One region of the Providencia sp. Me31A genome, then DNA from elsewhere that is predicted to be linked to it. Evidence: predicted binding sites of a transcription regulator. Region 1 holds the regulator's gene; each other region holds the start of a gene.
What was found. Region 1 encodes CRP, which controls carbon source genes, mostly activating them, when cyclic AMP is high. Its sites were predicted from a motif close to ATGTGANNNNNNTCACAT; they were not measured.
Positions count from the first base shown of each region.

Region 2: rbsD (D-ribose pyranase) is a predicted target of CRP. The motif match lies at 4,161-4,178, and genes of this name have one in related genera.
Region 3: gntK (gluconokinase) is a predicted target of CRP. The motif match lies at 4,118-4,135, and genes of this name have one in related genera.
Region 4: cdd (cytidine deaminase) is a predicted target of CRP. The motif match lies at 2,480-2,497, and genes of this name have one in related genera.

Region 1 covers NZ_JBKQGZ010000016.1:58,410-66,862, forward strand. Annotated here, with positions in the region: gene murP (PTS N-acetylmuramic acid transporter subunit IIBC) at 1-438, shown strand, start outside; gene ACLPIE_RS14230 (LysE family translocator) at 558-1,163, opposite strand; gene ACLPIE_RS14235 (hydrolase) at 1,266-2,249, shown strand; gene ACLPIE_RS14240 (YheU family protein) at 2,246-2,455, shown strand; gene ACLPIE_RS14245 (phosphoribulokinase) at 2,515-3,381, shown strand; gene ACLPIE_RS14250 (OsmC family protein) at 3,465-3,866, opposite strand; gene crp (cAMP-activated global transcriptional regulator CRP) at 4,223-4,855, shown strand; gene ACLPIE_RS14260 (hypothetical protein) at 5,167-7,014, shown strand; gene ACLPIE_RS14265 (aspartate aminotransferase family protein) at 7,063-8,277, opposite strand; gene ACLPIE_RS14270 (aminodeoxychorismate synthase component II) at 8,408-8,453, opposite strand, start outside.
Region 2 covers NZ_JBKQGZ010000015.1:121,839-130,291, forward strand. Annotated here, with positions in the region: gene asnA (aspartate--ammonia ligase) at 1-892, shown strand, start outside; gene viaA (ATPase RavA stimulator ViaA) at 893-2,350, opposite strand; gene ravA (ATPase RavA) at 2,356-3,873, opposite strand; gene rbsD (D-ribose pyranase) at 4,266-4,685, shown strand; gene rbsA (ribose ABC transporter ATP-binding protein RbsA) at 4,693-6,207, shown strand; gene rbsC (ribose ABC transporter permease) at 6,204-7,166, shown strand; gene rbsB (ribose ABC transporter substrate-binding protein RbsB) at 7,185-8,075, shown strand; gene rbsK (ribokinase) at 8,154-8,453, shown strand, end outside.
Region 3 covers NZ_JBKQGZ010000024.1:33,087-41,539, reverse strand. Annotated here, with positions in the region: gene ACLPIE_RS18230 (SGNH/GDSL hydrolase family protein) at 1-803, shown strand, start outside; gene ACLPIE_RS18225 (SGNH/GDSL hydrolase family protein) at 775-2,001, shown strand; gene gntU (gluconate transporter) at 2,087-3,442, opposite strand; gene gntK (gluconokinase) at 3,439-3,981, opposite strand; gene gntR (gluconate operon transcriptional repressor GntR) at 4,244-5,239, opposite strand; gene ACLPIE_RS18205 (ABC transporter substrate-binding protein) at 5,440-6,477, shown strand; gene ACLPIE_RS18200 (FecCD family ABC transporter permease) at 6,474-7,490, shown strand; gene ACLPIE_RS18195 (ABC transporter ATP-binding protein) at 7,487-8,254, shown strand; gene ACLPIE_RS18190 (class I SAM-dependent methyltransferase) at 8,266-8,453, shown strand, end outside.
Region 4 covers NZ_JBKQGZ010000011.1:145,144-153,596, forward strand. Annotated here, with positions in the region: gene ACLPIE_RS11060 (hypothetical protein) at 1-311, shown strand, start outside; gene ACLPIE_RS11065 (hypothetical protein) at 338-1,420, shown strand; gene cdd (cytidine deaminase) at 1,537-2,424, opposite strand; gene ACLPIE_RS11075 (CidB/LrgB family autolysis modulator) at 2,625-3,320, opposite strand; gene ACLPIE_RS11080 (CidA/LrgA family protein) at 3,320-3,787, opposite strand; gene metG (methionine--tRNA ligase) at 3,930-5,957, opposite strand; gene apbC (iron-sulfur cluster carrier protein ApbC) at 6,229-7,341, shown strand; gene ACLPIE_RS11095 (LemA family protein) at 7,552-8,112, shown strand; gene htpX (zinc metalloprotease HtpX) at 8,217-8,453, shown strand, end outside.

The DNA.
Region 1 (8,453 bases):
CAAGGCTTTAACTCATTGTTTCCTATCTTAGCAATGGCTGGTGGTGGGCAAGTCGGTGCGGCAATGGCGCTTTATGTCAAAGCAGCAAAAGATTCCGTGTTACGTAATCAAATCCGTGGAGCCATTATTCCTGGCTTCTTAGGCGTCGGTGAGCCATTGATCTATGGTGTAACCTTGCCACGGATGAAACCTTTTATTACCGCATGTTTGGGGGGAGCCGCAGGGGGATTCTTTGTCGGTTTAATTGCTTGGATGGGATTACCTGTTGGATTAAATACCGTGTTTGGCCCCTCTGGTTTAGTGGCAATCCCAATGATGACCTCTGCTGACGGTGTATTTTTAGGAATGTCAGTCTATGTGGGTGGACTGCTAATATCTTACCTATTTGGTTTTATTTTTACTTACTTCTTTGGGGCAAAAAATGTCGATTTAGACTAACCAAACCCCTTATATGTAAAGCGCAGCCTCACTATTGAGTTTTCAGCCGAAGACAAGCAAGTATTTCATTTTGAGAAGCACCAAAAAGTTAGCACCAGCTAGCTTTTTGGTCCCCTTTTTCATTCCAGCCAAATCAGAGGAACGCACAAAGCCGTTAAAATCCCCATTACCCAGTTAAAAATAAACCAAGCACGGCGGCTGCGTAAAAATAAGCTAATTAACGAACCAAACCCCATCCAAATCAGGCCAGCAACCAAATTAACGATGACAAAGGCAATACTCATCACTAAAATAGACTGAGTGAATAATTCCCCCGGTAGGCTAAATCCCCCAACAGCACCTAAACCCATCATCCAAGCTTTTGGGTTTAAAAATTGCAATAGACCACCTTGATACCAAGTCACACTTTTCGCGACTTCGCTATTGGTCTTAAGTGGTGCATAATTAGCCGTGGCCGTTTTCCATGCGAGCCAAAGTAAATATAGGCTCCCAGCCACTTTTAACGCGACATGAATGGCAGGATAGAGCAATAAAAGTGCAGCGACGCCAAATGCAGACAGGTAAAGTATAGCTTGCATACCTAACATAATACCTAAGCATAAAATAATTGTATGGCGAAAACCGTAGTTTGCTGCGCTTGAGGTTAGCAACATATTGTTAGGGCCGGGTGTGACAGCTGCAATGAATAAAAACGTAAAAAGAGAAAAAATTAGCCCCAGTGTCATTTATAATTTAATCCTCAAACTCAAATTTGTTTACTTGCATCACAAAAAAATAACAGTATGTTATGTGACTCACAAGAGTTCCCATTAAATAAAAATAAGGCTATGTCAGAAAACTTTCGTCCAATAAGCTGGGCTAAAAATCCACATCTCCAAACGCTCCTACCTCGGATTTTCCGTAGAACACCGAAAATCAAACCCGTATGGCAGCGACTTGAATTGCCTGATGGCGATTTTATCGATCTTGCTTGGAGCGAATCCCCTGAGCTAGCAGCTCACAAACCTCGTTTAGTTATTTTTCATGGATTAGAAGGCAACTTTAAAAGCCCCTATGCACATGGCATGCTTAAAACCGCACAACAACATGGCTGGCTAGGCGTTATTATGCACTTTCGTGGTTGTAGCGGCGAACCTAACCGTCAGCGCCGTATCTACCATTCAGGTGAAACCAGTGATGCACGTTATTTTCTCCGTTGGCTAAAACAAACCTATGGTGATGCGCCAACGGCCGCAGTCGGTTATTCTCTTGGCGGAAATATGTTAGCGTGCTATCTCGCAGAAAGCGGTCAAAATGCAGATTTAGATGCAGGTGTTGTCGTTTCGGCCCCATTAATGCTAGAAGCGTGTTCTTTGCGCATGGAAAAAGGGATTTCCCAATTTTATCAACGCTATTTATTAAATGGCTTGAAACGTAATGCAATGCGTAAATTAGTACGTTATCCAGGCTCACTGCCGCTAAACTTGTTGCAACTTAAACAACTAAAACGCATTCGTGAATTTGACGATGTGATCACGGCTCGTATTCACGGCTTTGATGACGCTACCGATTATTATCAAAAATGCAGCGCATTACCTAAGTTGGCATACATAACTAAACCAACTTTAATCATTCACGCCAAAGATGACCCATTTATGGCACCTGAAGTGGTTCCAGATTTATCATTCCTACCTAAAAATGTGGAATATCAAATGACTGAGCATGGTGGACATGTGGGCTTTGTGGGGGGAACATTGAGAAAACCCCAAATGTGGCTAGAAACACGCATACCACAATGGTTAGCCCCTTATTTAAATCAGGAAAAACAATGATTATCCCTTGGCGTGAACTTTCGCCAGAAACATTGGAAAACCTCATTGAAAGCTATGTATTACGTGAAGGCACGGACTATGGGGTTCACGAAAAAAGCTTGCAAGATAAAGTCAACGATGTGAAACGGCAGTTAGTTTCTGGCGAAATTGTGTTAGTCTGGTCAGAACTGCATGAATCCGTTAATTTCATGCCTAAAACCCGCTAATCCGCTTCGCTCGCTGTTTATTGAAATGGTGGCTATGAGCGCAACACAGGGAGTTTGCTATGTCCCAAAAGCATCCAATTATCGCCATCACAGGTTCCAGCGGTGCCGGAACAACCTCAACTAGCCAAGCATTTCGTAAAGTTTTCCATCAATTAAACATTCAACCCGCAACATTAGAAGGTGATAGTTTTCATCGCTATACTCGCCCTGAAATGGATATGGCCATTCGTAAAGCAAGAGAACAAGGCAGGCATATCAGCTATTTTGGCCCCGAAGCGAATGACTTTGCGTTGTTAGAACAAACATTAATCGACTATGCCAAAACAGGTTGTGGGCAATCTCGTAAATATTTACACACCTACGACGAAGCCGTTCCCTACGGGTTACAACCTGGGACTTTTACACCTTGGGAGCCATTGCCTAAAGATACCGATGTCTTATTCTATGAAGGTCTACATGGCGGGATTGTGACACCAGAGCATAATGTTGCACAACATGTTGACTTACTTGTCGGGGTTGTTCCTATCGTTAACCTTGAATGGATTCAGAAAATGATCCGTGATACGACAGAACGCGGGCATTCCCGAGAAGCGGTAATGGACTCTGTTGTGCGCTCCATGGGGGATTATATTAATTACATTACCCCGCAGTTCTCTCGTACGCATATTAATTTCCAGCGCGTTCCAACCGTAGACACGTCCAACCCATTTTCTGCTAAAGCGATCCCGTCACAAGATGAAAGTTTTATTGTGATCCGGTTTCGCGGCCTTGAGCAAATCGATTTTCCCTATTTACTTTCAATGATTTCCGACTCGTTTATTTCGGCAATGAATACAATTGTCATACCCGGTGGCAAATTAGGCTTGGCAATGGAGCTTATCATGACGCCATTGGTTGAAAAACTGATTAAGCAAAAAAATAATTAAGTTGTTTTTTCACTAATTAATAAGATGCTTATCATTAATTAAGGTAAGCATCTTATTATTAAAAAAATATTATAATAATTAAATTAATTTTTTATTTCGAAGCTATGCGTTACTTCGACTGTTTTTTCTAACATCAATGCTACTGAACAATATTTTTCAGCAGATAGCTGAACTGCACGTTCCACTGCTTTTTCCGTCAGCTCATTTCCTGTTACAATGAAATGTAGATGAATTTTGACAAAGTAACGTGGGGCTTCTTCACGACGCTGCGATGTTAATTTCACTTCACAATCCGAAATATCATTACGGCCTTTTTGCAAAATAGAGACCACATCTATCGCACTACAACCACCTGCTGCCATTAATACCATTTCCATTGGGCTTGGCGCTTTATCTCCTGCATTACCATCCATCATCACCTGATGCCCTGATGCAGACTCACCTAAAAAAGAAAGTCCTTCGACCCATTTAACTCTCGCTTCCATTTTTATTCCCCTTGAAATGAAATCAGTTTAAAGGCTACATTGTTCCATAGATATAATGAATGTTATATCAGCTTTATTCTGCTGAAGCGATACAGGGGAGACTTTCTGTATCGGATATGCTACAAACAATACTTAGTTGATAGGATTAAGATCAAAACTCAACCGTTTTATTGATTATATTATAGTGTTGATATCAATTTGCTTTCCCCTAACCAACCAGAGTGCTGACGTTATTTAGCTCTCCATATTATTTAGGGTATATAAGGCAAATTAATATGCTAAGCTAGTGACTTTAAAGCCAGCCTTTCTGGTACGCTTTTCCGAATGGCTGCAATAACATACAGAGGATAACGCTAATGGTTCTCGGCAAGCCACAAACAGACCCTACTCTTGAATGGTTTTTGTCACACTGCCATATTCATAAGTATCCATCCAAGAGCACTCTGATCCATCAGGGTGAGAAAGCAGAAACCCTTTACTATATTGTTAAAGGATCAGTGGCTGTTTTAATTAAAGATGAAGAAGGCAAAGAAATGATCCTCTCCTACCTAAATCAGGGGGATTTCATTGGTGAACTGGGTTTATTTGAAGAAGGGCAAGAACGTACTGCGTGGGTTAGAGCGAAAATCGCCTGCGAAGTTGCAGAAATTTCTTACAAAAAATTCCGTCAATTGATTCAGGTAAACCCTGACATTTTAATGCGTCTTTCTGCGCAAATGGCCAGCCGCCTACAGACAACATCAGAAAAAGTGGGTAACCTCGCTTTCTTAGATGTGACTGGTCGTATTGCTCAAACTCTATTGAATCTAGCGAAACAACCTGATGCTATGACGCATCCAGACGGGATGCAAATCAAGATCACCCGTCAGGAAATTGGCCAAATTGTTGGTTGTTCTCGTGAAACTGTCGGCCGTATTTTGAAAATGCTTGAAGATCAAAATTTGATCTCTGCGCATGGTAAAACCATTGTTGTCTACGGTACTCGCTAACTCTTAAGATAACCCTGTATCATTTACCACTGATGCAGGGTTATCTTTTGCCTCTAACAGCCATACCTATTTTTAAAATTACGATCAATTCTTTTATACTTGTCATACTCAAGTTGCAGGGTGTTAACTGCACTCAACTAGCCGAATCACATACTTGTGTCTGTTCACAAGAGTATCTTTATCGTTCGTATGCATACAACTCGAATTATTAGGTAAATACATACTAACCTCGTTTCTTTATATTTAAGTAATTTTTCCTCATATAAGATTAAAAATATCCCACTCATTAATGATTAAGGAATTTTTAATTTATGAATAGTATTCAAAAATCAAATATTAACCCAACATGTTCTATTGAGACTTGCGATAAAACCAACTCGATAGAAATAAGAATAAAGGCAAATGGCATTGTGCAAAACTTAATAAATATTAAAAATACGAATTCAATGGAAAATACGATGCCAAATATAAAGATAATTATTAATTATGATAAAAATAGCGCTGACACTGAAAAACCTATTATAAATTTATCGCCGAAAAATTCGTTGATTAACAACTCAAATTGCTGTTTGGGGAGAACAAATAAAGCATGCCAAACAACACTTCGTTTTCCAATGACAAAAAATATCGCCTCCAAATCAGAACAGCCTATCGCGGTAAAACAAGACTTAGATAACGTTGATGTAAGCCCTTCATCACCAATGCAAACCCGACAAGGTGCAAATCAGGTTAATAAGAGCATGCTAACCGAAGGTCGCTCTCCGACTAAAAATACACTCTCCCCGCTTTGGGATACCATCGTTGAAAAAAACCTACAGGAACTGGCAAAAAGTCCAGCCCCTCACTCTAATGAGCGAGCGCATTTTACTCCATTGATGAAAAACAATACCTCAAGTAATGTGAAAGAAAAAGTTATACGTTTTGAAAAACTTATATCTCTTCAGACTAATAAGGATACGCTAACCGAAAAACCCTTACAGACTAAAAATACACTCTCCTCGCTTTGGAATACCATCGTTGAAAAAAACCTACAGGAGCTGGCACAAAGTCCAATCCTCCACACTAAAAAGCCAGCTCATTTTGCCTCGTCGATGGGGAACCAAACCTCTAGCAATGTGAAAGAAAAAATTCAACAGTTTGAAAAACTAATATCACTACCAATCAAAACTCAAGATAGATTTCCATCTAAAATAGCTACTCATATAAAACAACGAACGACAACGCATGTACCAGCAACCACAATGAAAAGAATACAGGAACATTCAGCAAATGTTCAAACTGCTTCTGTATTGCCTTCATATGTCTTAAGTAAAACAGCAAGCAACAATAGAAATCTATTAGTAGAAGAAAAAAAGCAAAATAATTCACTCGCACTTGTTCAAAAAAATGCCAAAACAAGAAGCTCTAACAATTTCAATGCATTAAATAAAAGTTCATCCCCTTCTCTGGCATTCAGTAATGAACTTTTAGAGCTATTACAGGAGAATAATTTCAAAAGGCAGATGAAAAATTCGACTTTAAATAATAACAACAACAATCAATTAATAGAGAAAACACAAAGAGATAATAAAACTGCATTACTCTCTTCGGTATTTAATAATATTAATAATTATCTAACAGATAACCATGATAAAAATCAATTACATCGCTATATAATAAGCTTAGATAATTTTCAAGTTATCTTAACCATATCGCCAAAAAATTTCCCCAAAGGCTCGATTGAAGGGCAAGATATAACAAAATTATTATCTAATTATATTAATGGGTTAGAGAAACACAATGTCCATCTGGACGTATCACAACAAAATTTTAAAAATAACTCATTCGACACGAATAGTACCAATAACCAAGATGATGAACATCATTCAGATAATGACATTTATTTTGATGAACACTATTCTGACATGGAAGATCTATATTCTAATTATGATGAAGATAACTTCAGCGATAATTACTCTCTATTTGATGAACCAATTAACGAGATTTTTTCAACAGATAGCAATGGCTTAATTTCAATGAAAAACAACGACGATAAAACATACTACCAACTAGATTTCAGTAATGATAATGAGCAAAAAAGTATAATCTCCTTACCGATAATGAAAGCGGGGATTCAATCAGAAAAAATGCAGCTAAATAAAAAATTAATAAATATATAACAATAAGAAGAACCCAAAGAGATAATTCTCTTTGGGTATTTAATCTTATTACGCTAATAGCGTTTTAATGGCATTTTCGAACTTCACCATTCCGCTATTAATTTCTTCCTCGGAAATTATCAGTGATGGCGTGAAACGCAATACATTAGTTCCGGCATTAAGCATCATCAAGCCTTCCGCCGCACTCGCTTGTAATATATCCTTTGAGCGATTTTGTAACTTACTATCAAGTTCTGCACCAATTAGTAGCCCCATTCCCCTAATCTCAGAAAAAATACCGTATTTTTCATTGAGCTTATTCAAATGAGCGATAAATAACTCACGACGCTTTTCAACACCAATTAGCACTTCCTCAGTATTAATAATATCGAATGCCGCATTGCCTACCGCACAAGCTAATGGATTACCGCCATAGGTGGTTCCATGTGAACCGACTTCCATCGTTTTAGCTATTTCATCTGTCGTGATCATGGCACTGATAGGGAAACCGCCACCCAGCGCTTTTGCAGTCGTTAAAATATCAGGCGTCACATTGTAATGCATATAAGAAAACAGCTTACCCGTACGCCCCATACCACTTTGCACTTCATCAAAAATCAGCAATGCGTTATTTTCATCACACAGTTTCCGCACTCCTTGCAAGAATTCTAATGTCGCAGGGGTAACACCGCCTTCCCCTTGAACAGGTTCTAATACCACGGCACAAGTATTTTCATCAATTACGGCTTTAACTGCATCAAGATCATTAAAGGGTACGTGAATAATATCGGCAGGTTTTGGCCCAAAACCATCTGCGTACTTCGCTTGCCCACCAACCGAAACGGTAAATAAGGTTCTACCATGAAAGGCTTGCTTAAATGCGATGATCTTTGTTTTATATGGGCTATATTTGGTAATGGCATAACGACGCGCAAGCTTGAATGCCGCTTCATTCGCTTCAGAACCTGAGTTAACAAAAAATGCACGGTCAGCAAACGTAGCTTTCGTTAATTTTTGAGCCAGTTTTAACGCCTGTTCATTGGTAAAAATATTACTCACATGCCAAAGTTTTTCGCTTTGTTCACGAACAGCAGCCACAAGGCTTGGATGACAATGACCTAGTGCTAAAACTGCGATCCCACCTGCAAAATCAATGTATTCTTTACCTTGTTGATCCCAAACACGGCTACCTTCACCCTTAACAGGAATGAATTCAGCTGGCGAAAAAATAGGCAACATAACCTGATCAAAAGTGTGTCGATTGACTGCTTGTTGTTCTGACATACCCCTCACCTGCTCTTTTTTAATGCTATAGTGAAATTATAAGCATTAAATATGAATAAAAAATCACAAAAGAGCAATAGCTAGGGGAGGAATATGCATAATTAATTTTTTTATCGACTACATTACAGGGCTAATACTTGAGAAAGTTATTTAGTAGTTCATGACCTTGTTCACTC
Region 2 (8,453 bases), on a different contig from region 1:
GCCAATTCTGAGCCGTTTAGGGGATGGTACTCAAGACAACTTATCCGGTAGCGAAAAAGCCGTTCAAGTAAAAGTGAAATCAATTCCTGGTGCAACCTTTGAAGTGGTTCATTCTTTGGCTAAATGGAAACGTAAAACATTAGGTCGTTTCGGTTTTAGTAAAGGCCAAGGCTTATACACTCATATGAAAGCGTTGCGTCCGGACGAGGATCGCTTAACACCAATCCACTCCGTCTATGTCGATCAGTGGGATTGGGAAAAAGTGATGGCAGATGAGGAGCGTACTCTTCCTTATCTGAAGCAGACAGTGGGTAAAATCTATAAAGCAATAAAAGAAACAGAAGCTGCCGTAAGTAAAGAGTTTGGACTGGTACCGTTCCTGCCAGAACAAATCCACTTTATTCACAGTGAAGAATTGTTACAACGCTACCCTGATTTAGATGCGAAAGGCCGTGAACGAGCCATCGCAAAAGAGTTAGGTGCGGTATTCTTAATTGGTATCGGCGGTAAGCTATCTAGCGGTGAATCACATGATGTTCGTGCGCCAGACTACGATGATTGGACAACAAAAAATGAAGACGGTTTTTGTGGTTTGAACGGCGACATCATTGTGTGGAACCCTGTCTTACAAGATGCATTTGAGCTTTCTTCAATGGGGATTCGTGTAAGCCCTGAGTGTTTGACTCGTCAATTAAAATTAACTGACGATGAAAAACGTATGGAATTAGAGTGGCACCAAGCGTTAGTAAAAGGTGAAATGCCACAAACTATCGGTGGTGGTATTGGCCAATCACGCTTAGTGATGCTGCTTCTGCAACGTCAACACATAGGCCAAGTGCAATGTGGTGTGTGGGGCGCAGAAATGCAAGAGTCTGTTGAAGGTATGCTGTAGTTAGCGACTAAAGCGGCGTAATAGCCTGCTTTTTAACCCAGTATCAAAACGCCAGATATGATCAAATATCTTCATGATGCTGGGTTTCCCATAATTTGACACGGATACCGCATGGAAGCGGTATTTCCCCACCTTCTGCATTGATTTTATCTTTTGAATGAGTTCATCTGGCAAGCGTTGAGCTACAAAATCAGAAATTACCACTGCATCGGCATCAGCCCACTGTTTTGACTCCAACTTTATTGCTGTTTCTTGTAAGCACGCGACGAGATCGGTTCCACCTTTAAATGTCTGATGTAAAAAACGAATGCATTGTTCTAGTCCATCGGCAGATAATAAATCGTAGTGCACTATTTCAGTGGAGAAAAGCATCACATGGCATGAACGGTTATCCGCTAGCGCAATCTTCATGAGTGCAAGACAAAAGGCTTTAGCACAGCGTTCATTTAGGCCTCCCATAGAACCTGAAGTATCAATACAAACAACAAATGGCCCTCTAGGTTGCTCTTCATCATGATGATGCGTGATAGGCCGTAATACTTTTCGTTCTTGCCAACTATCCCCTTGTAAGCGATAAGTCAAAAGTTGTTTTTCAAGAAGCTTGCGGTAAAACTCAAATTCAATATCCTCAAGGCCTAACATGGCGAGTTCTGCGGGTAATAACCGTAAAATATCGTCACTTTGATTTAAACCATTAACTTGCTCGGGGACAGTTTCAGGCACTTTTTCCATGATAGTCATGGACTCAAGAAAAACACTTTCGTCAGGAATTGATTGAGCTGATTGGCTACGACCTAATAGCTGGGCTATTTTTTCGAGTTCAGGTTGCTGGCGCAAAAATTCGCTATAGCGGTTTAACAGCTGGTCATTATAAGCCGAAGTCATATTTGCGCCTTTACTTAAGTCCCATAACCGACCTGCGGCACGTTCATTTTCACCTAAGATATCCTCTAAATTGCCACTTAGTGCTAATCGGCGCTGTAATTCCGCCAGTAATTGTTCTTTTTCTTGTTCTAACAATTCTTTATGAAGAGTCGTTACTTGTAAAATTAAACTAACTCGCCATTTTTGCACAAATAATGATTGCCTTGCGCTGAGGTTTTCTATTTTTCCACTCTGTAGCTGATAGGCTTCACAATAAAAAGGGGAGTCAAGCTGGTGAAGCTTTTCAATGATACTGGGTAATTGATTAAAAAAAGCATCTGTAGAAATACCTAGAGATGACTGGTATAGCTCAAACTCTTCAGAAATTTGAGCAGGGACAAGAGCATCCTGCATTCTTTGCTTGAGATCTTTTTTCCAATTGGATAAATCTTTGAGTAATGCTTTCTTTAATCGCGGGTGTTTTTCAAAAAAAATAGCCAGCTGTGGGGTAGCAAGAAGGGAAATAATGATCTCTTCAATTAACTGACCTTCATTAACAGAAAGTAGCATTTCAAGCGTAGCTAAACTCATCATGATATTTATTCAGTCATTTTGCCTAAAATTTGATTACGTAGCTGGCTTAGTTTTTCTGAAACTTTGATGAAACTTTGTTCAATACCTGCCAGCCAATGAGATTCAGTAAATAAACTAGGCTGTTGTTTTTCAAATTGATAGCGGGCCGTTTGAATATCAGTTTGAATTTTATCTAATTTATCTAGCCATTCTTGGTTATTTGAAGACGGCGCTAATGACTGAGCTTTATCTTGGATATATAAAGTGGATGATTGATGGCTAACATCTAATAGCTGAATCTGATTTAAATTGTTTATTTCAGCAGCAATTTCTTGGGCAAAACCAATGCCGTTGAGATGTGCTGATAACGTTGTTCCTTTATTTAAGAAGGTTATCAAGGACTTTTTATCTGTTGTTATAAAGGTGACTTTCATATTATGCAACTGCAATGGACGATGTAAAAACAGGGTAATTCGACCCTCGCTGATATTTTCTGGTAATACATAAGATGCTTTACGGGCAAACATTGCAGTGTTTTTATTTACTTTAAATGCATCTTGGTTGTTTTGGTCTTGCGTCGATGACATCCATTGCTGATAAATGTGTTCTATTTCACGGGTTAGTTTTCGCTGTTGCCAGCCATCTTCTTGCAGTAATGACTGCAATAGCTGAGGTAAAGCATTCATTGATTGCATATCGTGCCACAGGCAGTCTTTCAATAACACAAGGTCTAGGGGCGAAATGCTGTTACGACCATTAAAAAATGCACTAGCTTGCAGTAAATAAACCGCTTTTTTCCATCGTCTGTCAGAAACATAAACCTGTTTGCCTGTTGCATCTAATTGCTGACGTAATTGGTAAATTAATTCAAAACAATGATCGGGCAGCGTAATTTTAGGTATTTCTTGTTGCCACTGTTGGTACTCTTCATCGTTGATTTTTAAATGTTCAGGGATTTGTGCTTCATCCAAAGAGGATTTACCTGTTAAAAGCGCACGGAAATTTTGTTTCTCTTGCACTTTATCTAACCAAATACGCACTAACATCCGGTCAAATAGGGCTTCAAGGCTATTATCTGCATCAGGTAATTCGTTTGATGCAGTGACTAATAGGCGCATGGGAATTAATTTTTCCTCATCCCCATTACGGAATTTGCGTTCATTTACGGCGGTGAGTAACGTATTTAAAATAGCAGGCCCGGCTTTCCATATTTCATCAAGGAAAACGACTTCAGCATCAGGTAAATAGCCTTTTGTTAAGCGCTCATAACGGCCTTCATCTTTTAATGCTTGTATCGATAACGGACCAAATATTTCTTCAGGTGTTGAAAAACGCGTCATTAAGTATTCAAAGGCGTTAGCATGACTAAATGCATATTTCATCCTTCGGGCTATTAAGCTTTTTGCAATACCCGGAGGACCAAGCAAGAATACGCTTTCACCACTTAATGTGGCTAATAAGCACAAACGAATAGCGTGCTGGCGTTCATACAAACCGCTTTCAAGGTAATTACTCAGTTGGGCTATTCGTTCAGCAATCTGCATATCTATTCCTTGTCATTGAATAATATTATTCAATATTTGTGAAATTACTAGGGTATCTGCCATTTTATAAATTGTGCAATCAATTTTGTTATTTTTCTTTCGTGTTATTTGATTTTAATCGCGTAATAGGTGTGTTGAATAGAGCCAGTTATATGATTAATGCAAATCATGACTTAACGAACAATTTTATTGCTTTCTCTTCATTTTTTGATTTTAAGAAAAAACGATTCAGCTGCAACTGATTCAATAAGTTACTTATTTTACGTTTTTTTGGTGTCAACGAAACGTTTCGATGAAGATCACAAATATCAACTATCAATATTGAGTTGCCCCTTATCTTAACTATTATTACATGAGCGAAACGTTTCGTTTATCAGAAATGGTGGTGAAAAATGAAAAAAGGTGTGCTACTCAATGCCAATATCACGTCTGTGATTGCAAAATTAGGCCATACTGACCAGATAACCCTTGCTGATGCCGGTTTGCCTATTTCTCAAGGCCCTGAACGCATTGATTTAGCGATTACTCAAGGATTACCTGATTTTCTGTCCGTATTAAAAGTGATTACACAGGAAATGCAGGTTGAAAAAGCCATCCTAGCAGAAGAAATCACCGCCATTAACCCTGAAATGAATACGGCAATTTTAATGCATTTGCAACAGCTTGAAGTAACACAAGGTAATCATATTGAAATTGTTTACTGTAGCCATGAGCGTTTTAAACAACTGACACATGATAGCAAAGCTGTTATCCGCACGGGAGAATGTTCACCATTTGCCAACGTGATCCTTTGTTCTGGTGTAACCTTCTGAGGTGATTATGCAACCTTTATTAGAACTTATTGGAATTGATAAATCATTTCCAGGGGTTAAAGCACTTAGTGGCGCAACATTGAATGTTTATCCAGGCAAAGTTATGGCGCTGGTGGGGGAAAATGGGGCTGGCAAATCGACCATGATGAAAGTACTGACGGGTATTTATAAAAAAGATGCCGGTCAAATCCGCTATTTAGGTAAAGAAGTCGCATTCAACGGCCCTAAAAGCTCCCAAGAAGCAGGAATAGGGATTATCCACCAAGAACTTAATTTGATACCTGAATTAACGATTGCTGAAAATATTTTTCTCGGTCGAGAGTATGTTAATGCATTTGGCAAAATCGATTGGAAAAAAATGTTCAGTGAGTCCGATAAACTTCTGAAGCGCCTAAACCTTGATTATAACAGTCATCAAACCATTGCTGAGCTTTCCATTGGTGAACAGCAAATGGTTGAAATCGCTAAAGTTTTGAGTTTCCAATCCCAAGTCATCATCATGGATGAGCCCACAGATGCATTAACGGATACTGAAACAGAGTCTTTATTTCGCGTAATTGAAGACTTAAAAGCCCAAGGCTGTGGAATAGTTTATATTTCCCATCGCTTAAAAGAAATTTTTGAAATTTGTGACGATGTTACTGTGTTTCGTGATGGCCAGTTTATTGGCGAAAAGCCTGTAAGTGAACTCGAAGAAGAAAAACTGATTGAGATGATGGTTGGTCGTAAATTAGAAGACCAATATCCAAGAATTGATGTGCCAGAAGGAAGTATTCGTCTGCAATTGAAAAATGTATCAGGTCATGGCGTGACGGATGCTAGCTTCATCTTGAAGGCGGGCGAAATTTTAGGTGTTTCTGGCTTGATGGGAGCTGGACGCACAGAGTTGATGAAAATCATTTATGGTGCGTCAGCAAAGAAAACAGGGGTTATTACCCTCGATGGTAAAGAAATCACACTAAGAACGCCTCAAGATGGTTTAACTAACGGTATTGTTTATATTTCAGAAGACCGTAAACGTGATGGCCTCGTGCTTGGTATGTCAGTAAAAGAAAACATGTCATTGACGGCATTACGTTATTTTAGTCGCGCGGGTGGCAGTCTCAAACATGGGGAAGAACAGCAAACGGTTAGTGATTTCATTCGCTTGTTTAATATCAAAACGCCATCTATGGATCAAATCATTGGTAATCTGTCTGGTGGAAATCAGCAAAAAGTGGCTATTGCTCGTGGGTTAATGACTCGGCCGAAAGTGTTAATTCTCGATGAACCAACTCGGGGGGTTGATGTTGGGGCTAAAAAAGAAATTTATCAATTAATTAACCAATTTAAGAAAGAAGGGCTGAGTATCATTTTAGTCTCTTCAGAAATGCCTGAAGTGATTGGAATGAGTGACCGTATTGTTGTTATGCACGAAGGTCATATCAGTGGTGAATTTTCATCTAAAGACGCGACTCAGGAAGCCTTAATGGCTGCCGCAGTGGGTAAAAATTACGGCTCAGTTAAGGAGTTATCAGCATGAGTTCAACTACCGCATCATCAAAACGCTGGTTCAGCAAAGCATGGCTGATGGAGCAAAAATCATTAATTGCACTATTAGTTTTGATTGCAATAGTATCAACATTAAGCCCTAATTTTTTTACGGTTAATAACCTGTTTAATATCTTACAACAAACCTCAGTGAATGCCATTATGGCGGTTGGGATGACATTAGTTATCTTAACGTCAGGCATTGACCTTTCAGTGGGGTCTTTATTGGCCTTAACGGGGGCTGTTGCCGCTTCAATGGTTGGGGCTGATGTTAATGCGTTAGTGGCTGTTGTGGGGGCGTTGGCATTAGGTGCCGCAATTGGGGCATGCACAGGTGTGATTGTGGCGAAAGGGAAAGTTCAGGCTTTCATTGCGACTTTAGTCATGATGCTATTACTGCGTGGTGTTACTCGTGTATACACCGATGGTAGCCCAATAAATACAGGGTTTGATGATAACGCCGATTTGTTTGGCTGGTTTGGTATTGGACGCCCATTTGGTATCCCTACCCCTGTATGGTTAATGATCATCGTGTTTGCTGCTGCATGGTATATGCTGCATCACACTCGTTTAGGTCGTTACATCTATGCATTAGGGGGAAATGAAGCCGCAACCCGCCTTTCTGGTATCAATGTCGACCGTATCAAAATCATTGTGTATGCCTTATGCGGCTTGTTAGCAGCGTTGGCGAGTGTGATCGAAGTTGCTCGTCTATCTTCTGCACAACCTATGGCCGGTAATGGGTATGAATTGGATGCTATCGCTGCGGTTGTATTAGGTGGCACAAGCCTTGCTGGAGGGAAAGGGCGCATTGTTGGTACACTTATTGGTGCCCTGATCCTTGGCTTCTTAAATAATGGCTTAAATTTACTCGGTATTTCGTCAAACTATCAGATGATTGTGAAAGCTGTCGTCATCTTACTTGCTGTGCTTGTTGATAATAAAAAGTAACCCTACAGGAAAACGATTATGAAACTGAATAAATTAGCAACACTGTTATCTGCCGTTGCACTGAGTGCAACAGTGAGTGTCAATGCAATGGCGAAAGATAGCATTGCACTTGTTATTTCAACATTGAATAACCCATTCTTTGTGACGATGAAAGATAGCGCACAAAAAGAAGCGGATAAATTAGGTTATGAGCTGATTGTCTTAGATTCCCAAGATAACCCAGCCAAAGAGTTAGCAAACGTACAAGATTTAACCGTACGTGGCACAAAGTTAATGCTAATTAACCCAACAGACTCAGATGCGGTGGGGAACTCTATCTTAATGGCGAATAAAGCCAACATCCCCGTTATTACCTTAGACCGTGCAGCCAATAAAGGTGAGGTTGTCAGTCATGTTGCATCCGATAACCGCATGGGTGGAAAAATGGCGGCAGACTATATTGCAAAAAAGGTAGGTAATGAAGCCAAAGTTATTCAATTAGAAGGTATTTCAGGCACATCAGCAGCACGTGAACGTGGTGAAGGGTTTAGTACAGGAGCTAAAGAACACAAATTCAATTTGCTGGCAAGCCAACCCGCTGACTTCGATAGAACAAAAGGCTTGAATGTGATGCAAAATTCGTTAACTGCACACCCTGCCGTTCAAGCCGTATTTGCACAGAATGATGAAATGGCATTAGGGGCATTAAGAGCGTTACAAACCGCAGGTCGTACTGATGTTCTCGTGGTAGGCTTTGATGGAACAAATGATGGTATCAAAGCAGTTGAAGGTGGCAAATTAGGGGCAACAATTGCACAGCGCCCAGACCAAATTGGGATTGTTGGTGTACAGATTGCCGATAAAGTATTAAAAGGTGAAAAAGTCGATCCAACGGTTCCTGTTGAATTGGAATTAGTCATAAAACAATAAGATAAAAGCCGTCGTTGAGTACAGCGGCGGCTTACTTGGTTTGCAGGTCATTTGGTTATGAAGAAGGAAATAAACATTATGGGTACAGCAAAACTGGTGGTTCTTGGTAGTATTAATGCTGATCATATATTAAATGTTAAGCAATTCCCTCAGCCGGGTGAAACAGTCAGAGGTGATAAATACCAAGTTGCGTTTGGTGGAAAAGGGGCTAACCAAGCCGTCGCTGCAGGTCGCAGTGGTGCTGACATAACATTTATTGCCTGTGTTGGGGATGATGCTATTGGTGCAAGTATTAAAAAACAGTTATCTCTCGATAACATTAAAACTGAATGTATTGATGCAATTAAAGATGAAACGACGGGTGTGGCTTTAATTTAT
Region 3 (8,453 bases), on a different contig from region 1:
AAAGCTTATCCGTTACCTTCCCAGAATTACTGAAACGACCACAAGCGAGAGAAAAATCCAAACGGATTAATTTTGGTAGTTTAGCCCTACCCAAAAGTCAACCCATTGTTGAAAAGCACATCGCAAGTATTGAAAAAGGCCAACAAGTTTTATTTGCAGGTGACTCCATGATGCAGGGCGTCGCTCCCCATGTTAAAAACATGCTTTTCAAAAAGTATAATATAGATAGCATTAATCTCAGCAAACAAAGTACTGGTCTTGCCTATCCTCGCTTTTTTAACTGGCCTGAAACTATTTCTAAGACACTGAATGATAATCCTAAAATTAAAGTTTTGGTGATTTTCTTAGGCCCGAATGACCCTTGGGATATGCCACCAAAAACAGGCTATAAATACGTCAAATTCAAAAGTGAAGATTGGGAAAAAGTTTACCGTGAGCGTATTAGTGATATAATATCCACCGCTCGCCAGCACAATGTAGATGTTATTTGGGTTGGTCCCCCTAATATGCGTAAAAATACGCTGTCTGATGGTATGAAATTCTTAAGAAGCCTCTACCAATCTGAAGTTGAGAGTCAGGGTGAAATTTACTTTTCTGTCAATGATGTCTTTAAATATAAAGGCGACACATACTCTGACTATATCGGCGATGAAAGCAGCAAAATTAAATTAAGAAGTGGTGATGGAATTCATTTCAGCGGTAAAGGCCAGCAAATCATCGCAGAAAAAATATTTTCATTGATCCATTTCGAGGAAGAAGAAGAAAAGGAACATCATGAAACTGAAAAAACTGCGTCAAGCTAAGTCCAAAGTTTTGGCAGTTAGTGTTATTTCACTACTGTCATTGGGTTTATTATCTTGCCAGAATACATCAGATAAAACGCATATGCCAAGCCTACCTAAAGGCCCACAGCCTTTCACCCAAGGGCAATTGGTAAATAACGCGGAACCTAATTTGTCTCAATTGGCAAATAAACTACGTCAAGGTAACCAACAGGTACATATCGTCCAAATCGGTGATTCCCATACTGCCGCTGACTTTTTCAGTGGTAATTTGAGAACCCTATTTCAACAGCGCTATGGCGATGCAGGGCCGGGCTTTATTCCGCCTATTTCTATCCCTGGCCAGCGCACGGCAACCATCAATCGTATGAGTGAGAAAAAAGAGTGGTCCCTTTTTTCAAGCCGTAAAGATGAACGTTTTGATTACCCATTAGGGGGGATGATTGCAGAACCACAGGCCGCAGTCAGCCAAGTACTTTTGAAACCATTACAGCCGGCTCTAGGGGCTTATCAACTGCAAGCTTTGTACCAAAGTGCAGGGGATACAAAAATGCGCGTTGCCCCTGCTGTTTCACCCAATGTTATGCTCCCGGCAACAGGTAATCAATGGCGCTTCTCTTCACCTGTGAATACTCAATTACCTGCACAAGTGTCTGTGAATAAAGGGTCAGGTGTGAAAATTGGCGGTTGGTTAGTTCGTTCGTCTAAGCCAGGAGTGATGGTTTCAGCCCTTGGTATCAACGGTGCGACATTAAGTATGGTCGATAAATGGCAACCGCAGTGGAGCGAGACATTAGCTCAACTTTCACCAGATATGGTGATCCTAGCCTATGGAACGAATGAAGCGTTTAATGACACATTAGATTTGGCTGCTTATGAGCAGAACTTACGTGCTAAAATCCGTTTACTCCGCCAGCAAATGCCTAATAGCGTTATTTTGTTAGTTGGCCCTAATGATTCAATTAAATTCAATGATGCTCTAAGTTGCCAAGCGCAAATGCCAATAAATTTAATGAATGTTATTCAAATTCAAAAAGCGGTTGCTGCTCAGGAAAATACTTTATTTTGGGACTGGCAAGCCTTTATGGGGGGCCCTTGCTCTATTCGCACATGGGCAGCACAAGATTTAGCACGGCCTGATAATGTGCATCTGTCCGTTGAGGGCTATAAAAAAAGTGCCCAAGGGCTCTATAGCCAATTGAATCAAATCCTACAGTAATCGATTATTTGCCGTAATAGACTAATCGTACGGCAAAAAAAGGTCAGCCAATTGGCTGACCTTTTACTTTCTACCTAATAGATAATCACAAGAAAGCGAAGAAAATCATCCCGATAATTGCACCTGTCGTACCAAGGATAGTTTCCATTATCGTCCACGTTTTTAACGTTTGTGCTTCGGTTGCCCCCGTAAACTTACCAAACAACCAGAAACCAGAGTCATTTACATGGCTTAAGATCAATGAACCACCAGAGATACAAATTGCTAACGCGGCCAATTGCGCACCTGAATAGCCTAATTCACTAATAACAGGCAACACTAAGCCTACCGCAGTTAAACACGCGACGGTTGCAGAACCTTGAATAACACGCACTGCGCCCGCTAAGACAAAGCAAGCCACTGCAATTGGCAAACCCGCACCAATTAAAGAGTCACCTAATGCAGGACCGACACCGGAATCCACTAAGATTTGTTTAAATACACCACCAGCACCGGTCACAAGCAAGATGATCCCAGCAGGTTGGATCGCCGCAGAACAAACTGCCATGACTTTTTCTTTGTCCATGCCATAGCGGAAACCTAAACCATAAATCGCCAGCAAACATGCTAATAATAATGCTGTAAAAGGGTGACCAATAAATTCTAACCAATGTTCTAGCGTAGAACCTTTTTCAACTAAATGCGTTCCAATCGTTTTTAGCCCCACTAATACTAATGGGAAAAGGACTAAGCACAGGCTGAATCCAAAACTTGGCATTTTGCCATGATCTGTATTTGGTGCTTGATAATCTGCTGGGATATCAATATGAACAAAGTTACTGATAAATTTACCAAATAAAGGCCCTGCTAAAATCATACCGGGGATAGCGGCACACAAACCGATTAAAATCATCCAGCCATAGTCAGCCCCCATTTGTGATGCAACCAACATCGGCGTTGGGCCCGGTAATAAGAAAGCAGCAGCGGCTGCAACCCCGGCAAATAATGGGATAGCAAGGCGAACAACGTTATGACCTGTACGATTTGCGACTGCAAATACCACACCGATTAACAAGACAATCGCCACATCGAAGAACAGAGGGAGAGCACAAATCAACCCTGCTACACCGACAGCATAGTGGGCATTCTTTTCGCCAAACAGATTAAGTAACTTATTTGCTATCTGATCTAACGCACCTGTTTCATGTAAAATTTTACCGAACATCGCTCCCAGTGCCACGACAATGGCAAGAAAGCCTAATGTCCCTGCCATCCCTTTTTGCATGGTTTCCGTGATCTGTTGAACAGGCATGCCTGAAAATAGCCCTGCCCCAATAGATACAATCATTAATGCGACAAAGGCGTGTAACCGTGCATACATGACTAAGAATAAAAGTAAAACGACCGAGCCAACAGCTGTTAGCACCAAAGTTAACGTGCTAAGCGTTTCGACTGAGTTCATGGTTTTTCTCCTGCGACAATTTTTTTAATCGTTAAGCAAGTATTACCGATGACATCTTCAAGTGTTTGGCGAATATCAACAACATGAACATCAGTTTCTGCTGCGGTTGGTTCTTCTAAAGTAGCAAATTGCGTTTTTAACATTTCAGGTTTGAAGAAGTGCCCTTTACGCGCCTTTAATCTTTCTTCAATGACCTCTGAATCTCCTTTCAGGTAGATAAAAAATAAGTTTTTATTATCAGCTCTTAAAATATCGCGATATTTTTTCTTTAGTGCTGAACATACGACTAAAGAAATAGAATTGGTTCTCTGCATTGCAAAAACGGCTTGATTTAATGCTTCCAACCAAGGTTGACGGTCATCATCATTCAAAGCATGGCCTGATGCCATTTTTAAAATATTGGTTTTAGGATGCAGAAAGTCACCGTCAAGGAAAGCCGCTTGCAATTGCTGAGCAACACCGTTTGCGACAGCGGATTTACCACTACCCGATACCCCCATTAAGACAAATGCGTAATTTTGTTGTTGGGTATCACTCATAGGAAACTCCTCAGGCATTTAATTTTATTCTGGTGTTTAATTTAAACCGGATGATGTTACCGGTAACAAGTTACGGGTAACATTATTATCAGTGAGGATTTTTTTAGCAATCAAATTGGCGAAGAAGAAAGCAGATCTGTGATGTTAATCTCAATCTGACTTTAGTGAAGGTAAGTGAAGAAAAAAGCGGAGCTAACAATATAAAAATTTTAAAGTTAATTTTAACTTCAATTAATTCTACCTTTAATATTTCTCTAAATAATTAGATGCTCTCACCTGTAAGCAGCGAAAATCCAACATCAAAATGTGTCTCTGTCAATTTTTTTCCTGACATCCGCGCTAATAGCACTTCCGCCGCCTTACGCCCCATTAGGTCTCTCGGGGTTAGAATACTGGCAAGTTTTGGCATCATCACTTGGCCCACATCGTGCCCATGGAAACCTGAAATGGCCAACTCAGTTGGGATCTGAATACCTAAGCGCTGACATTCAAAAATGGCTCCTATCGCCAAGTCATCATTGGTACAAAACAACCCGTCAGTATCCGGATATTTCTCTAAACAATCATGCAATAACTTAGCCCCTAACGAATAAGACGAGCTCTCTTGCGTCATCACATTACGGGGCTCTAAATGAGCCTCTGACATGGCTTGTTCGTAGCCTTTTAAACGAATGAACGTCCGTTCATCGTGCCTTGCCCCTATATACACCACCTTGTGACAACCACGTTCAAGCATCGCCCGTGTCATTTGACGAGACGCTTCGAAGTTATCAATACCCACTGCGGTATCTAAGCAAGGTGAAACACTATCCATAATTTCAACAACAGGGATACCTGCCGTTTTCAGCATCCGCAAAGTTCGCTCAGTATGCGTCCTCTCAGCTAAAATGACCCCATCGATATTATAGGAAAGTAATGATGTCAGACGTTCTTCTTCTTTCTCTGGCAAGTAACCATAATGCGCTAACATTGTTTGATAACCGTGGCGATCCGTTACCGCCTCAATGCCACGGATCACCTCAGCAAAAACTTGGTTGGTTAATGACGGAAGCAAAACCCCTATTGCATGACTAGTCGCATTTGACAATATATCAGGTGCTTTATTCGGTATATAGCCTGATATTTCAACCGCTTGGGCGATTTTCTCACGCAGAGACTCAGAAACTTGTTCTGGGTTTCGTAGAAAACGGCTCACCGTCATTTTGGTGACGCCAACTTGGTCGGCAACATCCTGCAAAGAAGGTCTTTTTTTCTTCATAAGTCAAAAATGGTATCCAATTGATAAACAGTAACTATGTTCTGCTATCTCCCTATGGATAGCAATCTTTGTTACTGATTTACATCACATAAACATCGAGTTTTTCCAATAAAACCTCTTTTGTGGTTGACTCTCTGCTATGACTTCGCTAATTTCCGCGCTATATAATTAATGTTACAACGAATAGAATCAATTTAAATATGGCGTTCAATCGTAGACAATTTATTAAATCCAGTGCCTTACTTGCCGCTTTTTATTGCTTACCAAGTATCGCACACGTTCGTCATCGCGTTGAAGAGGCTTTATTTGGCAAACTGCCTGCCCCCAAGCATATTCAACGAGTCATCAGCTCTGGCCCTCCTTCTGACTTACTGGTATTTGCACTTGCTCCAGAGAAAATGGTCGGGTTTGCATCGATTTCCTTGAAAAAAGGACAAACAGGCTTATTTGCACCACAATGGCTTGAATTACCTGTTTACGGTCGTTTAGCGGGTAGAGGGAGCACATTATCTCTCGAACAGTTGTTGTCCTATAACCCAGACCTAATTATTGATACTGGGAACATTGATGAGACCTATCGCTCACAGGCACAAAAAGTCGCTAAACAAACCAATGTACCCTACCTTTTAATCGCTGGAGGACTCAAGGATTCTGCGCAGCAACTCCTTCAGCTCGGTGAAATCCTTGGCGTCACCTCTCAAGCGCAGAAACTGAGTCAATTGGCCCAGCGCTATATTAATGATGCCCAAGCATTTGCCAGTAAAAACCAAGAAAAATCACTAAGCTTTTACCTTGCTCGTGGTGCAAAAGGCCTAGAAACCGGCGCTAAAGGCTCAATTCATACTGAAGCAATTGAAATGCTAGGTTTACGTAATGTGGTGGATATCCCTAACTTTCATGGCCTCACCAGCGTTTCTATGGAGCAATTATATCAATGGAACCCAGATATTATAATAACGCAATATGATGAAGCCATTGAATTTATGACGACCTCCGCGTTATGGAAGGGGCTCGATGCGATTACCAATCACCAATTACTGGTCTTTAGCAGCATGCCTTTTGGTTGGTTAGATGGGCCGCCGGGTGTCAACCGTCTACTCGGGATGAGGCGGTTACAAAGCCACTTTGACAAAACGATTGAAGCCTCCATCAAACTGGATATTGCTGAATTTTTCACCCATTTTTATCATTCCCCATTAACATCAGAGCAAATTAATTTGCTGATGGAAAAATCATGAATGATGCTTTTAATAAAGGGGCAAAATCCCTCTTATTGATTATCATTTTGCTGATTAGTTTACTTGTCGCCCTAACAAATGGTAAGTACTCACTTACACTTAATGAGCTTTATCGTTTATTGGTTAGCCTGTTTTCTTCACAAGCTGAATTGAGCGATCCACGCAATGAAACGGTATTTTGGCAAATACGCTTCCCACGAACTCTTGCCGCGATTTTAATTGGGGGTGGGCTATCTATCGCCGGAGCCGCTTACCAAGGAATGTTCCGCAACCCGCTGGTTTCTCCTGATATTCTAGGGGTTTCTGCGGGGGCGGGCGTCGGCGCTGTGGTGGGGATATTCTTTGGCCAATCATTATTCTACATTCAATTATTTGCCTTTATTGGCGGCTTAACCACCGTTGCACTGGTCTGTTTTATTGCCCGTTTAGCCCGTCAGCACGACCCTATTTTATCGTTAGTCCTTGTTGGAGTCGCCATCAGCGCAATTTGTGGCTCTGCAATTTCACTGATGAAAATCCTTGCAGACCCTTATACTCAGCTCCCCTCTATGACATTTTGGTTATTAGGTGGGCTATCTTCAATTACCCAAGAAGACTTAATATCCGTATTGCCACTCATGATCATCGGTATCATTCCACTATTGTTATTGCGCTGGCGTATGAATTTACTCAGTTTATCGGATGAGGAAGCCAAAAGCCTCGGTGTTAATGTCAGTTTAACGCGGGCAATTTTCATTGTTTGCGCCACACTATTAACAGCAAGCGCGGTTTCCATCGCTGGGATCATCGGTTGGATTGGCTTGATTGTTCCCCACATTACACGAATGATAGTGGGTGCTAACTTTCGTTACCAGCTCCCTGCATCTATGGCTATTGGCGCAATTATGCTGCTGATCACGGACACACTTGCCCGAACCATTGCCGATATAGAGCTCCCATTGGGCATATTAACCTCAGCGGTCGGTGCCCCATTCTTTCTGGCTATCTTGCTACAAACAAGGCGGGTCAAATGAGCATCATGACCTTGAAAAACGTAGCCATTGGTTATCACCACACGGCAATCATTGATGACATCAACCTGTCCTTGCCTAAAAAGCGAATAACCTGCTTACTTGGTGCGAATGGCTGTGGCAAAACCACGCTAATGAAAACACTATTAGGGCTACTTCCCGCTATCCAAGGGGAGATTTTACTCAATAGTCAACCTATCAGTGCGCTCAAACAGCGTGATATCGCGAAAGTAATTGCTTACGTACCTCAAGCCCATGATACGCCGTTTACTTTCGCTGTATTGGATATGGTCATAATGGGGTTAACCCCACATATTTCATTATTTTCTGTACCCAAAGAAGCCGAAAAAACCTTAGCTCATCAACAATTAGAAAGGCTCAACATCCCACACCTTGCACCTCGTTTATACAGCACGCTAAGTGGTGGGGAAAAACAATTAGTATTGATAGCAAGAGCCTTAATACAAAAACCATTACTCTTAATTATGGATGAACCTGCAGCCAGCCTTGATTTTGGTAATCAAATTCGTCTACTTGAGCAAATTGAAAAGCTCAAATCCCACGGTATGACAATACTGATGTCAACGCATCATCCACAGCATGCAGCGGCTATCGCTGATGATGTCATTTTGCTTGATAGACAACACAAAGCTAGGCAGGGATTATCAAAAAGTATGTTAACACTTACTAACTTGGCGGCACTTTATCATGTGGATGAGCAAAGTATTCAAGCTCACTTCCAGCTTCCATCAATATTTTCTAATTAAGGTCAGGGATCATGTTAATCAGTCAAATCGATTTTGCCAAAATGTACCAACAACACATGCAGCAGGCACATAGAACCCGCAAAGAGCCCGAGCACTGGGATAAAAAAGCCCAACAAATGGCGCAAAACTGCGCCAACCCTAACGACCCTTATTTAGTTCGCTTTCGTGAATTAATGGATTTTACCGGTGCAAAAAGCCT
Region 4 (8,453 bases), on a different contig from region 1:
TTGAAGAGCAAAAAGATATAATTTTAAAAGATAAAGAGATTTGTGATTTAATATATACTGTACATATGAAGTATGCTAAGTACAAAGATGAAATAAATATTAAAATAGGGAATGTGTATGATTTGATAGATTTCCAAGAAAATAAAGTGTTGCACTCTGATAAGATTAGTTTAAAAAATGAAATTATGTTAAAAAATTCGGAGGTAGATGTTGAAAATAGGAGAAAAAAAGGTCAGTTGATAATTATACTGATGAGTTTGTTGCAAAGAAAGATGATGCTATTAGAATACATGAGGAGTTTAAAAAAATAAAAAAACCTGAATTTATTTATGATTATTTGGAAAGTGCAGGTTCTCATTATGCTATTATTGCAAACGGATTAGTTAAAGATAAATCTTTATCTGGAAGGGTTGCAAATAATTTTATAGCTAAAGAGTTAAGTGAAATAGGAATAAATAAAAGTGAAATTATTTTGGATAAATTAAAACTTGATTTAGCAGATGAAACTATGACAACATTGATATCAAGAAGTGATAGTGATGGTGTTATACGAGGAGATTTAACATCACAAGAAGTACAAAGTATTCATTATAATGCTTTTAAACGTAATGGTATATCAAGGTATGGGTGGACATTAACAATCCCTTACCAGATTTTGCCAGAAAATAAACATGAAGAAATTCACCTTCAAATGTTAAAATCTGCGGGTAATGATCAGGCTGAATTGGAATTCTCTATTTACTTAAATGATGAAATATTTCTTGAAATAATTAAAAATCCAAAGATGGAATCGATAAAGACCTACGTTAATTGGGGGGAGACATTATTAACAATTGATAATATAAAAGAAATAGGGGCTGTTTTTGGTGAACACCTTGCTGGAAGAGGAATAACACTCAAAGAACATATAGCAGCTTACGTAGATGAGTTAAAAAAGGTTCTCCCTAAAGGCGATTTAGATATTTATGGTGTTGATAGCACAACATCACCAAGTATAACGCAGTCTATAAACAGGGAAGTGCTATCCACTCCACCAATCAAACACTCTCACAATATGGTAGATAAATCGATATTAGATCATAATTATCCAAAAATTGAACCGCATAGAGAGCTAGCCCCATTAACAACACATCTATTTGATACGTTGAAAACTGAGAATACGGAAGAACCTAAAAATCATTATCTAGAGAGACCTAGTGTTGTATTACCAGAAACACATGGATTTAAAGACTTCCCTGAAGATACCTTTCAACATAACCGTCATTTTGAAAATATGATTGGTCAGTTAAGAGACAATATGTCATCAATGAATAATTCAATGAGCTCATTTGATGACAGATACTCAATGCCTTCAATGCCGAGTATACCTGAGTTTAGCTATAGTGGCTATTCTTCCGGAAACTCATTTGGTTTTAATTAAAATTAAATAGCGATAATAATAAAGAACAAGTATTTATCATGGCACATAATAATAAACGGTTATTGCTGTCTGTGCATACAACTCACAATAACCGTTATGCTTAAATCAATATAAAATTAATCGAGATAAACCAATTCCACTTGGCGGCAGCCGAGTGTATTTAAAGTATTTTCAGTGGTACACCATTGTTTCACTATCGCATCTTGCTTTTCAACTAACTTAGCTTGCTCAATAGCGTGAATATCTTTACCTGCAAGGTTAATCATAATTAAAGCGGCCTGCAGTGGTGGCAAACTTGGGTTGAATGCGGCATTTTCTGCGTAACGGCCTGTAAATAAAGATCCATCTTTCAGCTGTAATGCAATACCGGAATGGGACTCACTATAAGGGGCGTGAGATTGGTTTGCCGCTTCAATAGCAGCATTGAGCAACCTATCGCGACTTTGGTTTTTATACCCGTTGTCAGTAGGGTCTAATAATAAAGTCGTAATGTTTAAATCCGCAGGGCCAAATGAATCAGGTAGGTAATGATGTAATACCGCAGGCTCGCGACCCGGCAAGTTCACCATTATTTTTCCGCCTTCACGGAGTTCATTCATAAATTGACGGCAGTGGCCACAAGGTGTGTAGTTTACTGTAATAGAGGTGACTTGAGTTTCACCTTTCATCCATGCATGGGTGATAGCACATTGCTCAGCGTGGATCACTTGCCCCATAGAGACATGGCTAAACTCCATATTGGCGCCGAAGTATAAATTACCACTCGCACCGCAAGCGATTGCACCAACGTGGAAATGGGAGATTGGCGTGATAGCATAAGCAGCGGCAAAAGGTAATAACGCAAAGGCCAATTCAGAGGTGCTAACACCACTTTCTGCTTTTATATGGTTAACTTGTTCCGCAGTTAACATACCCGGAAAATCAGATTTATCAATGATAGGTCTAAGTATCAACTGTAGTTTTTCTGGAAGCTCGGCCAAAGCGGTCTTAAATCTTGAATGCATGAGTTACCCTCCCTATTTAATTGTTTTTATTCTATTCAATAATGCCTACAATAATATGTGACATAAATCACTTTTATAATGAAATTAGTGAAACGAATTTGTTAATTGAGAGATGTGTCTCATGTTTTTGCTGTGTGATGATGAGTAAAAAATAGTTTATTTCTTTTACTCATCATACTAAATGGTATTTATTAATAAGCTTAGCCAAAAAGATGCAGAATGACAGGAAATATAAAAGGTGCAATCAATGAGGTTATCACGCCGCAGGTCATTAGTGCCAGAGAGCTGTATGCGCCTTCAATATAATTGACTTCAGCGCAGCGTGCGGTTCCTAGTGCGTGAGAGGCTGTCCCCATAGCAAGTCCACGAGAAGCATGAGTACGAACGCGCAAAACATCAAATAAACTGTGCCCAAACATGGCCCCTAAAATACCCACAAATAAGACGCAAGCGGCGCTAATTGCAGGTATTCCCCCAATGGAATCTGCAACAGCCATTGCGATAGGCGTGGTAACCGATTTAGGTAAAATTGATGCCGCAATGTCAGGGGTTGCGCCAAGCCAGAGTGCTATAGCTGCACCGCTAAACATAGCAACTAAGCTACCTGCAAAACAAATACTAAATAATGACTTCCATTGTGCACGAATTTGGTGCATTTGCTCGTAGAGAGGAAAGGCGAGTGCGACAACGGCGGGTTGCAGTAAGTCATTGAGTATTTTGCTCCCTGCAAAGTAATGGTCATAAGATGTGTTGGTCAGCACTAATAGCGCGATAAGTACCGCTATCGTGATCAGTAGCGGGTTTAAAATAGGTAATTTAAATTTTACAGATAGCTGGCGTGCTAAATAAAATACGACAATGGTTAGCGGTAAAGACCACCAAATATGCTCTAACATTATTCATTCCCCTTAGTTTTATCATCATTAATCACTGAAGAAATTGCGTCTTCAGGGGGAAGGGGGACTTCATCGGGTGTTGCCCCAACAACGGGGCGTTCTTTATGGATATAGTTAGAGCTGATCGCGACAACGACCATAACGACTAACGTGCTCACCACACAAGAAACGATAATTGGGAGCATCTGTTGGCTAAGTAGCTCATAGTAATTCATGATGCCAACACCGATAGGCACAAAAAGGATAGTCATATTTTTCAATAAAATACTGCAACCTGGTTGCGCCCAATGGGCTGGAATGATTTGCAATGCAAGCAATATAAATAAAATTAACATGCCGACAATACTGCCGGGAATGGCAAAAGGAAGTAGGGTAGAAATAAGGTTTCCGATAATGAGACAAAGGTAAAGTATTGCGAAAGCACGCAAGTATTGCCATCCAGTTATCAGTACCTGTTTAAATGACATGGGAGTTGTCCTGTTACGTAATATCTATTCATCATACAATTAACTTTATTATTGTGCTACCGATCACAATAAAAAGGCAATAAAAAAGTGGGAAGTATTTAGCTTCCCACCTGAAATTAAACCCCATTAAAACGAGTATGGCTTATTTAACTTGCATACCCGGTTGTGCACCGCTATCAGGGCTCAGTAAGAAGATATCTTTACCGCCAGGGCCGGCAGCCATTACCATGCCTTCTGATATACCAAAACGCATTTTGCGTGGCGCGAGATTGGCTACCATAACCGTTAAGCGACCTTCTAGTGCTTTTGGGTCTGGGTATGCAGAGCGAATGCCAGAAAATACTTGGCGAGTCTCACCACCAATATCTAATTGCAATTTTAGAAGTTTATCTGACCCATCAACAAAATCAGCTTGCTTGATTAAGGCAATACGCAAATCGATTTTCGCAAAATCATCAAAAGAGATGGTTTCTTGAATAGGATCATCCGCCAGCGGTCCCGTAACTTGCTGAACAGGTTTGATACTTTCTTTTGAGGCTTCAACCATCGCATCCACTTTTGCCATTTCTATGCGGTTAAACAACGCTTTGAATGGAGCAACGTTATGATTAAGCAATGGCGTGTTGATTGCATCCCATGAAAGCTCAGTATTTAAAAATGCTTCTGCACGTTTTGTTAGGCCTGGTAAAACCGGTTTTAGGTAAGTCATCAGAACACGGAATAAATTAATACCCATTGAGCAAATATCTTGCAGTTCTTGATCTTTCCCTTCTTGTTTGGCGACAACCCAAGGTGCTTTTTCATCAACATAGCGGTTTGCAATATCAGCTAATGCCATGATTTCACGGATAGCTTTGTTGTATTCACGGTTGCTGAAATCTTCACCGATAACTTTAGCGGCATCAACAAATTGTTGGTATAACTCTGGCTCAGCTAAATGAGCGGATAATTTGCCATCGAAGCGTTTAGCAAGAAAACCCGCATTACGTGAGGCAAGGTTAACCACTTTATTGACGATATCGCTGTTTACGCGCTGTACGAAATCCTCTAAGTTAAAATCGATATCATCGATACGAGAAGACAGTTTTGCTGCGTAATAATAGCGCAAGCAGTCAGCATCTAAATGATCTAAATACGAACGTGCGGTGATAAATGTGCCGCGAGATTTAGACATTTTTGCGCCATTAACTGTGACATAACCATGCACGAATAGATTCGTTGGTTTACGGAATTGGCTGCCCTCTAACATCGCAGGCCAGAACAAGCTATGGAAATACACGATATCTTTACCGATAAAGTGGTAAAGATCCGTTTTCGAGTCTTTATTCCAGAATTCATCAAAATCAAGATCACCGCGTTTATCACACAGGTTTTTAAATGACCCCATATAGCCTATCGGTGCATCTAACCATACATAGAAATATTTACCCGGTGCATTTGGAATTTCAAAACCAAAATAAGGTGCATCACGGGTAATATCCCATTGTTGCAAGCCAGACTCGAACCACTCTTGCATTTTATTGGCCACTTGTTCTTGCAGTGCGCCTGAGCGAGTCCATGCTTGTAGCATGTCGCTAAATGCAGGAAGGTCAAAGAAAAAGTGTTCTGAATCACGCATGACAGGTGTGGCACCGGAAATCACCGAACGTGGATTAATTAATTCAGTCGGGCTGTAGGTTGCACTACACACTTCACAGTTATCACCGTACTGATCTTCTGCTTTACATTTTGGGCAAGTGCCTTTAACGAAGCGATCAGGTAAGAACATGCCTTTTTCTGGGTCGAAAAGCTGTGAAATAGTCCGATTTTTAATGAAACCGTTGTTTTTCAGCTTTCCATAAATAAGTTCTGATAACACTTTGTTTTCTTCGCTGTGCGTAGAGTGATAGTTATCATAACTAATGGCAAAATCAGCAAAATCGTTCTGATGCTCTTGATTCACCGCTGCAATCATTTCTTCTGGCGAAATGCCAAGCTGCTGTGCTTTAAGCATGATTGGTGTTCCGTGCGCGTCATCGGCACAGATAAAGTGAACCTCTTTGCCGCGCATTCGCTGATAACGGACCCAAATATCAGCCTGAATGTGTTCCAGGATATGACCGAGATGGATTGAACCGTTAGCATAGGGTAACGCACAGGTTACCAGTAATTTATTCGCGACTTGAGACATAGTAACTTTCTTACTTCCATTATTTGAAAAGGGTCTTTGATGTTAACCGATCAAAACCATCGCTGCTAGGGGTATAAAAGATTAATTGGAAATTTGTTTGAAAAAGAAATTTTTATCTTTCATGGCTTTTCCTATGCTTTGCAATCACTATTTTTTGTGTTCTCTGTTATGATTAATCCCAGTCAATGTATATAGATGAAATTTTATGTAACTTGTCTAGAATATACAGTTCAAAAAGATGGCGTTCAAAAATATAAATAAAGGAGCCGGGATGAACGATAAATCCCCCGAGCAGAACAAACCAGAATTGCTGACTGAACAAGTCTCCCAAGTTTTGGCTTCATTTACACACCCAACATTGCAGCGTAATTTGGTCTCTATCAAGGCATTACATCACTGCGCAATGTTGGATAATGTGCTGCATGTCGAGTTAGTAATGCCTTTCGTCTGGAAAGGGCCATTCCAAGTATTGATTAGCGAAAAAACGGCAGAACTGAAGAAATTAACTGGTGCTCATGCGGTTGAGTGGAAGCTTCGTCACGATATTACGACGTTAAAACGTGCTAATGATTTGCCAGGCATTAATGGCGTACGTAATATTTTAGCTGTGAGTTCAGGTAAAGGTGGTGTTGGTAAATCAAGCACTTCTGTCAACTTAGCGTTAGCATTGGCACAAGAAGGGGCAAAAGTCGGCATTTTGGATGCGGATATTTATGGTCCATCGATTCCAAACATGCTAGGTACTACGTTAGAGCGCCCAACCTCTCCGGATGGTCAGCATATGGCACCTATTATGGCGTATGGCTTGGCGACAAATTCAATCGGCTACTTAGTGACCGATGATAACGCAATGGTTTGGCGTGGCCCAATGGCGAGCAAAGCATTAATGCAAATGCTACAAGATACGTTATGGCCAGATTTGGATTATTTGGTCATCGATATGCCACCAGGAACAGGCGACATCCAACTGACGCTTTCTCAAAATATCCCTGTAACCGGTGCTGTTGTGGTAACAACTCCACAAGATATCGCCTTGGTTGATGCAATGAAAGGCATCGTGATGTTTAAGAAAGTAAACGTTCCTGTACTGGGTGTGGTTGAAAACATGAGTGCCCACATTTGCAGTAATTGTGGCCATGTTGAACCTATTTTCGGTACGGGCGGCGCAGAAAAACTCGCTGAAAAATACCATACTAAATTGCTAGGCCAAGTTCCTCTTCATATCTCTTTGCGTGAAGACCTTGACCGTGGACAGCCAACGGTAATGCGCGATCCTGAAGGTGAATTTGCGGATATCTACCGTGAAATTGCGTCAGGTATTTCAGCTCTGATGTATTGGGAAGGGGATAAAATCCCAACGGAAATTTCTTTCCGTGCTGTTTAATTAACAGTTATTCTTAACAAGGCTATTTATGCTTAACTGCTAAGTAGCCTTGTTTATTTTTAAACTTCCATTACTTCAGTTCTATTCTCAATTTTCTCTTTTTCTGATTTATTGACTGAGCATTTCTTTATTGCTTTATATTCGCGTAGAATAGGGGAATATTATATTTAATCAGTTTTCTTCCTGTCGGGTAAACCCTAAAAGGTGATTATGAAATTTTTAATTTTTATTGTCGTATTAGTGCTAATTGTCATTTATTTTTATAACCGTATCGTTGCGCTACGTGAGGCCGTAGTTTCCAGCGAAACAGAAATTTCAGTGCAATTAGATCGCCGTGGAAAAGTATTCGACAGCTTATTAGCGACGGTTAAGAAATATTTAAGCCATGAAACTGAAGTTTTCAGCAAAATCACTGAGTTGCGTACTCAAGCACGTAATGCAACTGGGAATGAAGCCCGTGAAGCAGAGGATGCTTTGTCTAAGATGGTTTCTAGTGGCGCAATTAACGTTGCGGTTGAAGCGTACCCGGAACTGAAATCTGACGCGATCATGGCTAACTTACAAGAAGAGATTGTTTCTTCAGAAAATAAACTTTCTTTTGCTAAACGTGGTTATAACCGTTCATTAGAAACCTATAATGCCTATATAGCATCCATGCCTGCCGCACTTATTGTTGGCATTATTCCTAGCTTGAAAATTACTAAGGAATACTGGCGTCTTGATGAAGAAACGATTAAGACTGAAGAGTCTCGCCGTATTAACTTTGATTAAATGTTTTTTAATTCATAATGTTAAAAATTATTGGTGTGCTAAGGAATTAATTTCCTCATAGCACTCCAATATTTTAGGTGTTGTTATAGAGAGCAGGTCATTTTATGGATTTTAGAAACGTCATTCGCAAAAATAATATTCGTACTCGCTTAGTTGTGATGAGTTATATATTTTTAATGTTAGTCATTGGGTTATTAGCGGATATTGCTACTCATCCAAATGAGCAATTAGATTTATTTGATAATGCGATGGCGTTTTTGACGTTAAAAGAATTGCCAGTAGCAACTTTGATTGTGTTAGGTCTGACATTCCTTGGGTTGATTTATATTCATTTTAGAGGT